2 regions of the Cryobacterium lyxosi genome follow, and region 2 is predicted to be linked to the other one. Evidence: riboswitches for the same ligand, from Rfam matches in the RefSeq annotation. Region 2 holds a riboswitch; the other holds the start of a gene.
What was found. A riboswitch is a leader RNA that binds a small molecule or an ion and turns the genes downstream of it on or off. The one in region 2 is predicted to bind thiamine pyrophosphate.

Region 1: it holds a riboswitch for thiamine pyrophosphate, as region 2 does, so the genes downstream of both, E3T27_RS17080 (ABC transporter substrate-binding protein) here and E3T27_RS01025 (ECF transporter S component) in region 2, are expected to answer to the same signal.

The regions. Positions count from the first base shown of each region.
Region 1 is NZ_SOGT01000015.1:256,168-261,753, forward strand. Features, by position in the region: gene E3T27_RS14690 (LLM class flavin-dependent oxidoreductase) at 1-603, shown strand, start outside; gene E3T27_RS14695 (ABC transporter ATP-binding protein) at 600-1,394, opposite strand; gene E3T27_RS14700 (ABC transporter permease) at 1,387-2,199, opposite strand; gene E3T27_RS17080 (ABC transporter substrate-binding protein) at 2,189-3,250, opposite strand; TPP riboswitch at 3,290-3,399, opposite strand; gene E3T27_RS16785 (hypothetical protein) at 3,480-3,650, opposite strand; gene E3T27_RS14715 (Zn-dependent hydrolase) at 3,708-4,964, opposite strand; gene E3T27_RS14720 (amidohydrolase) at 4,961-5,586, opposite strand, start outside.
Region 2 is NZ_SOGT01000002.1:9,094-14,679, forward strand. Features, by position in the region: gene E3T27_RS01010 (VIT1/CCC1 transporter family protein) at 1-676, shown strand, start outside; gene dinB (DNA polymerase IV) at 860-2,074, shown strand; gene E3T27_RS01020 (hypothetical protein) at 2,100-2,429, shown strand; TPP riboswitch at 2,771-2,881, shown strand; gene E3T27_RS01025 (ECF transporter S component) at 2,913-3,572, shown strand; gene E3T27_RS01030 (ABC transporter ATP-binding protein) at 3,576-5,105, shown strand; gene E3T27_RS01035 (energy-coupling factor transporter transmembrane component T family protein) at 5,102-5,586, shown strand, end outside.

The DNA of each region.
Region 1 (5,586 bases), on a different contig from region 2:
CTCGCCAGCGCGCAGGAGTATTACCAAGATGTGAAGAGGCGCATTACCGAAGCCGGCCGCGATCCGGATGCGGTGTTGATCATGCCCGGACTCGTCACTTATGTCGGGTCCACACAAGCGCAGGCGCAGGCGAAGCAGGCGGAGGTCGACGCCCTCCTACCGACCGAGCAGTCGCTCGCGCAGCTGAGAACGTTCGTGCAACAGGATTGCAGTAACTGGGACTTGGATGCGCCGGTGCCGCCGCTGCCGCCGCTGGCAGGCTTCACCGGGCCTCAGGGCCGGTATGCGACCATCCTACGAATTATCCAGGCTGAGCAGCCCACGGTCAGGCAGTTACTGGGCCGGCTTGCCGCCGGCGGTGGGCATTGCACCATGGTCGGAACGCCGGAGCAGATCGCCGACCAAATCGAGTTGTGGTTTCATTCCGGTGCCGCAGACGGCTTCAATGTCATGCCGCCGCTGCTGCCGGAATCCTTGGACGAGTTCGTGGACCGGGTGATCCCTGTGTTGCAACGGCGCGGTCTGTTCCGCACCCGCTACACCGCCGATACCTTGCGTGGGCATCTGGGGCTACAACGCCCCACGGTCGGCGCTGACGCTTAGGGTGCACTGGACGAGCGGGTTTCCTCGTGCAGGGTCGCCAGGAGTGTGCGTTCGTATCCGGCGAACTCTGCTGAGGTGGTCATCGACAGCGCGCGCGGCCGTGGCAGGTCGATGGTCAGGTTCAGCCGCACGGATGCCGGCCGCGCACTGAGAACGACCACCCGGTCGGCGAGGTAGATGGCCTCACGGATGTCGTGGGTGATCAGCACCGCAGTCCAGGCGTTTTGGGACCACACCCCCTGCAACCAGGACTGCATGTCCGTGCGGGTGAGGGAGTCCAGAGCCCCGAAGGGTTCGTCCAGCAGCAGGACATCTCTGCCCTGCACCACGGTGCGCAGCAAGGCCGCGCGCTGGCGCATGCCCCCGGAGAGTTCGAAAGGATGTGCATCTTCAAAACCAGACAGGCCGAAGGCTGGAAAGAGACTGGCCGCCCGTGCTCGGGCGATCTTCTTTGTTTCCCCCGCAACCTCGAGGCCGAGGGATGTGTTCTCCAGAATGCTGCGCCAGGGGAACAACAAATCTTTCTGCGGCATATAGGCGAAGTGTTCATGTTGACCGGTGACGACATCCCCGTCGACGAGGATCTCGCCGGAACTGGCCGTCTCCAGGCCGGCCATGATGTTGAACATGGTGCTCTTGCCGCATCCGCTCGGACCGATCACGGCAACGAATTCACCCGGCTGCGCCGAGAAGGCGACGTCGTCGAGGACCGACCGTACCTGCCCGTGGCCGAGCGGAAACGACTTGCATATTCCGCGCAATTCGATCTTCGGGGGCGTTGCCTCAACCATGCCGGCTCCTGCGTTCCTTCGAGTGCCAAGGGATGATCGCCCGTTCGGCGACATAGGTCAACAGAAACAGGCACACGCTCACGAACGCGGTCACCGCAACGGCCGCCAACACAAGATCGGTGCGAAACGAGTTCTTCATCATCGCCATATAAATGCCCAGGCCTCGCTCGGCGCCGACATACTCGGCAAAAATGGCACCGGTGACGGCGTAGGCGATTCCGATTCGGAGGGCTGTGAAGAACGAGGGAAGCGCCGACGGAAGACGCACGTACACGAACTGCTTCCACCGGTTGGCCCCCATGCTGCGCAGCAGATTGATCGCGTCTCGATCGGTGCGGTTGAAACCGTCAATCAGTCCGACCGTGACCGGAAAGAATGTCACCAGGGCGATGACGATGACTTTGGGCAGCATTCCGAACCCGAACCAGATAACCATCAGCGGCGCGATCGCGATGATGGGTATGGCTTGGGATGCCACCAGCAGTGGTACCAGCGCTCGCCGTAGCCCGGGCGAAAAATCGATCAGGATCGCCAGCGTCCAAGCGACGGTCAGGGAGACGGCGAAGCCGAGAAACGTTTCTTGCAGGGTAGGGAGCGTATTCTCCCAGATCGCGGTGCGGGCCTCCCAGCCCTGCTGAAGAATGCGCTGCGGGGAGGGCAAAATCGCCGGTTGCACTCCACCGACCGTTACCGCCACCTGCCAGGTGATCACGAGCGCGGCGAGGATCGCGGCAGGAGGCGCGAGCGCCGAGAGTACCCTCGTGCGGGGCGCTGGAGCCGGCTTCACGGTGATGCTATTTTTCACTAAGGTAGCGCTCGGTGAACAATGTCGACGTGTCCAGCGATGCCGTGAGCGGTTTGCCGTCTTCGTCGGCCAAGAGGCCGGCACCGTAGAGGAAATCGGCCAGCTCCTGCCAAGTGTCTGCCGACTGAGTGCCCACCTTACCGTTGGCATCTTTGAGGTAGGAAGCGCTCAGTTTTTTCTGGCTTTGGTAAACGAGTTCCGTGTTTTCGAAGGCGCCGGGATTGGCATCGATCAAAATCTTCGCCGCGGCATCTGGATTATCGGCCGCGAACTGGTAGCCCTGTTGCAGGGCCTGAACGAACTGAGCAGTGGCGGTGGGGTGCTTGGCTGTCCAGGCCCGGTTTGCCTCGACGATCACCGAGTATTGGTCCGGTACGCCATAATCCTGCAGAGCAAAGAACTTCATCGGGGTGCCACGAAGAGCGGCATCGATACCCTCCCAGGTGGTGAATGCCGAGGTGAAGTCAACTTTGCCGGCATAGAGGGCCTCATAGGCGGAGGTGCCCAGCGTGATTTTCTTGAACTCGCCCGTTCCACCATCGTTCTTGATCACGTCCGAAGCCTCGGTGGGAAAAGTTGTGCTGGGATCTGCCATGCCGAGGGTCTTGCCGTCGAGGTCCTTGGGGCTGCGAATGTCGTCGCGGCTGGCCAGGACCCCGATCGCCGTAGCGTCGTGCTGCAGCACCGACATCACCGAGATGTTACGCACGCCCGCTGCCGCCGCGAAGGTGGCCGCGTGCTGGAAGCTGATACCGAAGTCAGCTGACCCGGCGTTGATGAGTGCGTCGGGGGATGACTGGCTGTAGGGAAGCACCCTCACCTCAAGCCCCGCCTGCGTGAAGTAGCCCTTCTCAAGAGCGACATACAGCCCGGTGTGATTGGTATTCGGTGTCCAGTCCAAGGCGAAGGCCACCGGAGTCAACGCGATAGACGAGTCGGTGCCTGTCGCCGAGTCTGAGGCGCAGCCGCTCAGAACTGTCGCCGCGGCAAGAGCCAGCGCGACCACCGTCACCCACCGCGACGGCGCACTTTTGGATAGAGATAGTTGCATTGTCGTGCCCTCCTTGATTGCAGAAATATCAGGGCACGGGATGTGAGAAAATTGCCTCCCTGCGCTGGCATGATCCAGATCAGGTTCGACGGTCGAAGATTGATAATCTTCCTCTCAGCCCGGCTCACCGGACTCCCGTGTTCAAGATGAGTGTAACCAAAAAAAGATCAAGCCTGGACGAACAACGTTTTGGTTCACACTCAATGCCTGCATACCAAGTCTTCGAACATCACCATGACGACTCCGACGAGGTCACCACCAGAACCTCGATCAGGCGCAGTGATGTCCGCTCCTGTGCCGATCCTGCTGCTGTGGCCGCCGGTACCTCGATCAGGCACCCGGATGCGACGTCGTAGATATAGCCCGGACCGGGATGTTTCTCGGTACGCGCGGATGGCATCGTCAGGCGCGCGCTGTCACGTGGGTTCCACTATCCGATACGAGCAAAGCGGGACCGTCAATCGCGGGCGAGGCATAGCAGGGTATCGAGCAGCACGTTCGCACCGTTCTCCACGTCGATCCAGGCAGTGTTCTCCTCGGGGCAGTGGCTGCGGCCATCGATGCTCGGCACGAAGATCATGCCCGTCGGCGCCAGCTGAGCCATGTTTTGCGAGTCATGGCCGGCCCCGGACGGCAGCGAGCTGTACAATAGCCCGCGCGCGGCGGCCGCGGTGGCGATGGTTGCCTGGATGGTGGCGTCGAGCTGGACCGGCGGGATCGTGACCTCAAAATCGCACTCCACTGCGACCTCGTAGCGCAGGGCGATCTCCCGGGCCACATCCACGATGGTTGTCTGCAACGTGTCCACCAGATCCGCCTCCGCTTCCCGGAAATCCACCGTGACCCGGGCCAGCCCGGGGATCACGTTGGCGCTCCCCGGCTCGACCATCACGATGCCCGAGGTGACGACGGCGCGCTCGCTCACGCGTGAAGCCACTTCGGGCAACGCCACGAGCAGCGCGCCGGCGGCAGTGAGGGCGTCGCGGCGCCGGTCCATCGGGGTGGTCCCGGCATGGTCGGCCCGGCCCCGGAACGACACCACGCCGCCGCCGAGCGCCACGATGCCGGTGACCACGCCGATGTCGTGCCCGAGCTGCTCGAGCGTCGGTCCCTGCTCGATGTGCAGCTCCACCGTGGCGTGCAGCGCGGCGGGGTCTAACTTGGTCGCCGTGGCCGCATCGAGGTTGCCGCCGGCGGCTGCGAATGTGTCGGCGAACCGGTCGCCGTCCCGACCGGTGAGCGACTCCAGCTCGGTGCGGGAAAATCCTCGCGCGAGTGCGCTCGACCCGAACAGGTGAGCATAGTTGCCCTCCTCGTCGGTGAACATGACCGCCCGCACCGGTCGGTCCAGAGCTGGGCGTTCCTCTTGGATGCGGCGCAGGCATTCCAGCGCGGCGAGCACGCCGAGCGCCCCGTCGAAGGCGCCTCCGTTGGGCACGGTGTCGATGTGCGACCCGGACCACACGGCGGGCCGGCCGGCGGTGTGGTCGTCATAGTCGGGCGATACGACGATGTTGCCGATGCCGTCCACTTCCGCGCTGAGACCGGCATCGGCGCAGCGCCCGAGCAACCATGCGCGGGCCTCGCCATCCGCAGCCGAGAAGGACGTGCGATCCAGGCCACCGCCCGGCCCGCGGCCGATGCTGCCGAGGGCCTTGAGGTCAGCGACCAGTCGGGGCCCGTTGACCGAGAGTCGGGCTGTTGCGGCATTCATGCGGTGCCGCCCGGCGTGCCGACCCGCGACAGGACTGCGGTGAGGGCGGCGGTGAGCCCGGCTGCCAAGGCCGGCTCGGAGTCCGGGGCGAAGTGAGGGGAGTGGTTGCCGGCGACGGAATCGGTTGCGTCGATGGTCTGCTGGGAATAGCCGCCGAACATCCAATACACCGAGGGCACGCCGATGGCCTCGGCGAGCAGTCCGAAGTCCTCACTGCCCATCACCGGCGGCACCTCGATGACGCAGTTCGTTCCGAGGGCGCCGCCGAGCTCAGTGATCAGCTGTTGGGTCGCCGCCGGGTCGTTGTAGCAGCGGGGAAATGTGGAGAGCACCTCGATCACAGGTTCGGGGGCTCCGGATGCCTGTGCTTCGGCCGCGATGATGCGGCGCAGCGAGTCCAGTACGCGGGTGCGCACCTCGACGTCAAAGGTGCGCACGTTGACGGTGAACTCGGCAGTGGCGGGGATGATGTTTTCCTTGAGTCCGCCGTGGAAGGTGCCGACCGTGACCACGGCGGCCTTCATCGGGTGCACCTCGCGCGACACGATGGTCTGCAGACGCACGATCATGTGAGCACCGAGCACGATCGGGTCGATCGACTGATCGGGCTGGGAGCCGTGGG
Region 2 (5,586 bases):
CTTTCGGGCCGCCGTGTTCGGTGTCAACGACGGGCTGGTGAGCAACCTCGCCCTCGTGCTTGGCATCGGGGCGACCGGGGTCCCGGCCGCGACGATTCTGTTCACCGGCATCGCCGGACTCCTGGCCGGGGCGCTCTCGATGGGTGCCGGCGAGTACGTCTCGGTGCGCTCCCAGCGAGAACTGCTCGAAGCTTCCACCCCCGCCGCGCCGGCCAAGAGCGTGCTCTCCCACCTGGATCTCGCTGCAAACGAGCTGACCCTTGTCTACCGGGCCCGGGGCATGTCCGAAGACGAGGCGGAGGCGCACGCCCGCGGGGTACTCGCTACCGCCTACGCGGCGACCGGACCGATCTCGGCGGTCAGCCCGCAGGCCCCCACGCATGACGAGCACGAGGCCATCGGCACCGGAACCGGAGCGGCCCTGTCGAGTTTCTGCTTCTTCGCCTCGGGCGCGCTGCTGCCGGTACTGCCCTACCTGTTCGGCATGAGCGGCTACGCGGCTATCATCGTCGCCACGATTCTTGTGGGCGTCGCCCTGTTGGCCACCGGCGCAGTCGTCGGCCTGCTCTCTGGCGGTCCGCCGCTGAAGCGTGCGCTGCGACAACTCGTGATCGGCCTGGGCGCGGCCGCGGTCACCTACCTGCTCGGGCTGGTTTTCGGCACGACGCTCGGCTAGCTGCCCGATAAAACGTGTCGTCCCGTCGCATAACTCCTGCAGATTGCGTGACGTGATTCACGGCTCCCGCGAAAAGACGCGGTCCCGACATCTTCCCGCAGTGATTTGCAGGAGTTATGCCGTGGAATTGTATTTTCCCTCTGTCAGTAGTGCATATGAGCCGGATCGGGTTAGGGTTTTTCGGTGGGCAGACAGGATGGCAGCGGGCGGCAGATTTCGGCGGACGACGTCGACGACCGTTCGGCGACGGTGCTGCACGTTGATCTGGACGCGTTCTTTGTTTCGGTCGAGTTGCTCTCTCACCCTGAATTCGCGCATCTGCCGGTGATCGTCGGCCACCGCGGCGGCCGTTCGGTCGTCACGGCGGCCAACTACATCGCTCGAAAATACGGTGTGAACTCGGCCATGCCCATGTCGCTCGCGTTGCGCCAGTGCCCGAACGCGATCGTACTCGAGCCGCACATGGGACAGTATCGAGACTTTTCCACCCGAGTGATGAGTATCTTCGACGACGTCACGCCACTGGTGGAACGGCTGGGCATCGACGAAGCGTTTCTTGACGTTGCCGGCGCGACTAATTTGTTCGGTTCACCGGCTGTGATCGGCGAACTCATTCGCGCCCGCGTGTTCGCCGAAACCGGCCTCGTCTGCTCCGTCGGCGCGGCGTCGACCAAGTTCGTCGCCAAACTTGCCTCCGGCCTGGCCAAACCCAACGGTCTGCTCGTCGTGCCGGCCGACAAGACGGTGGAGTTTCTGCATCCGCTGCCCGTGACCGCACTCTGGGGCGTGGGGTCCGCTACTGAGCAGATGCTGACGCGCCTCGGCCTGAAACTCATCGGCGATATTGCCCGCACGCCCTTGGACGTGCTGAAAAAAACACTGGGGGAGGCCTCCGGTGTGAAGCTGTTCGAGCTGTCCTGGGGGCGTGACCCACGCTCGGTAACGGTCGAGCGGGAAGAGAAGAGCGTCGGCCACGAGGTGACCTTTGAACACGACGTGACCGATATCGACCGACTGCACAGTGAGTTGCTGCGGCAGTGCGACCTTGTAGCGGCACGGCTGCGGCGCAGCGATCTCGTGGCACGGCGCGTGGCACTCAAGCTGCGCTACACAGACTTCAGTACCGTTACCCGGTCGCGCACCCTCGCTGAACCGAGCAATGTCGGCCGGCGAATCTATGAGGAAGCAGTCGCTGCCTTCGACCTGCTGGCCGCGTCGGGTATTCGGGTGCGACTGATCGGGGTGCGGGCCGAGCAGCTCGGTCCAGCGTCGGGATCGGTTGGCTTATGGGATCCCGACGAGGACTGGCGCGGGGCCGAGCTGGCAGTCGATTCCGTGACCGAGCGATTCGGGGCGGGAACAGTGCGTTCGGCCTCCTTCTTCAAGCCTCGCCCATAAGGCACGAGTCGGCTACCCTGTTGGAATGACCAGCCTCCCGGAAAAACTCGCAGAAACCTTCCGTTCCGCCGGTGTGAAATCGGCTTACGGTGATCCCGTGCAAATTGACGGCGTCACCCTCATACCGGTGGCGCTCAGCTATTACGGTTTCGGTGGCGGTGATGCCGGCGAAGGCGGTGCTGTCGGATCCGGTGGGGGCGGCGGTGGCGTATCGCTGCCGATCGGTGCCTATGTCAAGTCGGGCGGCACCGCTCGGTTTGAGCCGAACGTCATCGCCCTGCTCGCCGTCGGTGTGCCATTCCTTCTGGTCGCCGGGCGCGCCCTGGCCCGAATAATCCGAGCCCTCAAGAAGTAGCTTTGCTCTCTAGGCGGGGCCCGGGCCGCTGGCCCAGTCTATAAACTCAGCCCGGTTCCCCCATTTGGGCCCGGGCGCGCGCGGCGGGGGCGACGAGCAGAACGGATACGGCGGGGCCGGCGCGGCCGGCGCGCGAACCGACGGCGCGCCCACCGAGGCACCCTGGGCCGCAGCCAGGACGGAAAGTGCCACGGGCCGCTCACCGGCAATCCCTGGGCGATACGCCGACGCCGCATCAGGAACCGACGCATCAGCAGGAGATACAGCGCCGCCAACACGAGCAGGATGCTGATACTCATGTCGTGATTCCCATGCCGCAAGTCTAGGCGGGGCGCTAGAATTGGCGGTATCACGGGAGTCCGGTACACCGGGCTGAGAGGAAGCTGACCAAGCTTCGACCGTCGAACCTGATCTGGATCATGCCAGCGCAGGGAGGCTTCTCGATCCCGTGCCCTGTATTCACCTACGGAAAGGGCACGAACAGTGCACGCTACAACGTCTTCACTCCGTCAGTCCACTCGCCAGGCTTCGAGGGCGAAGAAGCCCCGCAACTTTCGCTGGCGCGTGGTCGACATCGTCGTCGCGAGTGTCATCGGCGTTGCGAGCGGCGTCATCTTCTGGGCCTGGGGCCTGGCCTGGTCCCCGCTCAGTGCGATCCTCGCGTTCACGCCCGGCCTCGAGGGTCTCCTCGCCGGTGGCTGGCTGTTCGCCGGAGTGCTCGGCGGTCTCATCATCCGAAAGCCCGGCGCAGCCGTGTACACCGAGGTCGTCGCCGCTGTCGTGTCGATGCTGATCGGCACCCAGTGGGGCTTCTCCACGCTCATCTGGGGCGTCGTCGAAGGCCTGGGCGCCGAAATCATCCTCGCGCTGTTCCTCTATAGCAACTGGCGACTCGGTGTCGCCCTTCTCGCTGGCGCGGGCGCCGGCGTGGCAGTAGGTCTGCTCGACACGACCTTCACGAGCTATGCGGCATTGGATTTCGGCTACAGGGTCGTCTATTTCGTATCCGCTGTCGTGTCGGGCACCGTGCTGGCCGGCCTGCTGTCCTGGCTGGCCGTGCGCGGCCTGGCCCGCACCGGTGCGCTGAGCCGGTTTGCTGCCGGTCGGGAAGGGTCGCGAGCACCCTCCGCCGCGATCAGCTAGCGGATGTTGGACACCCCGCCGTTCCCGGCCGGTCACGGCGCGCAGATCCGCGCCGTACAGATTCGAGCCCGCGACTGGGGCTGGCGCCACGCCGGGCGCCACAATCAGGCGGTGTCCGGGCTTGACCTGCAGGTCACGCCCGGCGAGCGGGTTTTGCTGCTCGGTGCCAGCGGTGCAGGCAAGAGTACCCTCATGCACGCGTTGGCCGGAGTGCTCGGCGATGCCGAAGACGGCGACGAGACCGGCAGCCTGCTCATCGACGGTCGCCGCGCGGCCGAGGCGCGCGGGCGGGTCGGACTCGTGCTGCAGGATCCGGACTCCCAGGTCGTGCTGGCCAGGGTCGGAGATGATGTCGCATTCGGCTGCGAGAACCTCGCCGTCCCGCGCGCCGAGATCTGGCCGCGGGTGCGGCAGGCTCTTGCCGAAGTCGGCCTGGACCTGCCCCTCGACCACCCCACCTCGAGCCTGAGCGGCGGGCAGAAGCAACGCCTGGCTCTGGCGGGCGTGCTCGCTATGCGGCCGGGGCTGTTGCTGCTCGACGAACCGACCGCGAACCTCGACCCCACTGGTGTCATCGAGGTGCGCGACGCCGTTGTGCGCTCCCTCGATCATTCCGGGGCCACCTTTGTGGTCATCGAGCATCGGGTCGAGGTCTGGCAGGACGTCGTCGACCGCGTCATCGTGCTCGACCCGGCCGGCGGCGTGCTGGCCGACGGCCCCACCCGCGAAATCCTGTCAAGGCAAGGTGAGCGATTGGCGCAGGCCGGCGTCTGGGTGCCAGCCCTGCCCCCCCGGTTTCCGGCGCGCTCTCCAATCACTTCGGTGCAGACCCTGCTGCGGGCCGAGGGGCTCGCGTTGGGTCGCGTTCCGTTTGGACGGCGTGCGGCATCCGTTGTCGCCGCTGGCATCACCCTCAACCTGCGGGCCGGCACCGCCACCGTTGTGACCGGCCCCAACGGCGCCGGAAAATCTACCCTCGCCCTCACGCTGGCCGGACTGCTGAAGCCGGCCGGGGGAACGCTGCAGGCAAGTGACACGTTTGCGGCCGGTATCGTTTCCGAGCCGCACCGCTGGCGTTCCCAGCAGCTGCTGACCCGCATTGGAACCGTCTTTCAAGACCCGGAACACCAATTCCTGGCCGCGACGGTGCGGGCCGACCTGCAGATCGGCCCGCGCGCCCTCGGGCTCAGCCAGGCCGAACAGACCAGCCGCGTCGACGAGCTGATGCACCGGCTGCGACTCGACCATCTCGCCGACGCCAACCCGTTCACCCTGTCGGGTGGCGAGAAGAGGCGGATGTCCGTCGCCACCGTTCTCGCGACCCGTCCCCGCCTGCTCGTGCTCGATGAGCCGACCTTCGGGCAGGATTCTCGTACCTGGCAGGAACTCGTGACCCTTCTGGCCGAGCTGCTCGATGAGGGCATCGCGCTCGTCGCGGTCACCCACGACGCCCAGTTCGTCAACGCTCTCGCGGACGAGGAATACCGGATTGGTATGCCTGACCCGATCCGGCTCGGGACGGGAGCGCCATGAGTCTGCTGACCCCGACGATCCGCCCGAGCGTCGTCGCCCGACTCAACCCGGTCGCCAAGCTCGCAGTTGCCCTGATCGTGAGCTGTGCGCTGCTGCTCTCGATCGACTGGGTCTCGGCCGGAGTCGCCCTGCTGCTCGAGGCCGGACTTTTGCTCTGGTGCGGCCTGAGCGCCCGACAATTTTGGCTGCGAACGGCACCGGTCTGGATTGCGGCCCCGATGGCTGCCATCACGACGGTGCTCTATGGCGAAGACTCCGGCGCGCTGCTGTGGCAGTTCGGATTCATCTCGGTGACCGAAGGCTCAGCCCAGCTCGGCCTGGCCATCGGGCTGCGGGTGCTCGCCATCGGTCTGCCCGGTATCGTGCTACTCGCCACGACGGATCCGACAGACCTCGCCGATGGCCTCGCCCAGGTGCTGCGGCTGCCCGCGCGGTTTGTGCTCGGCGGTTTGGCTGGTCTGCGACTCGTAGGTATGTTCAT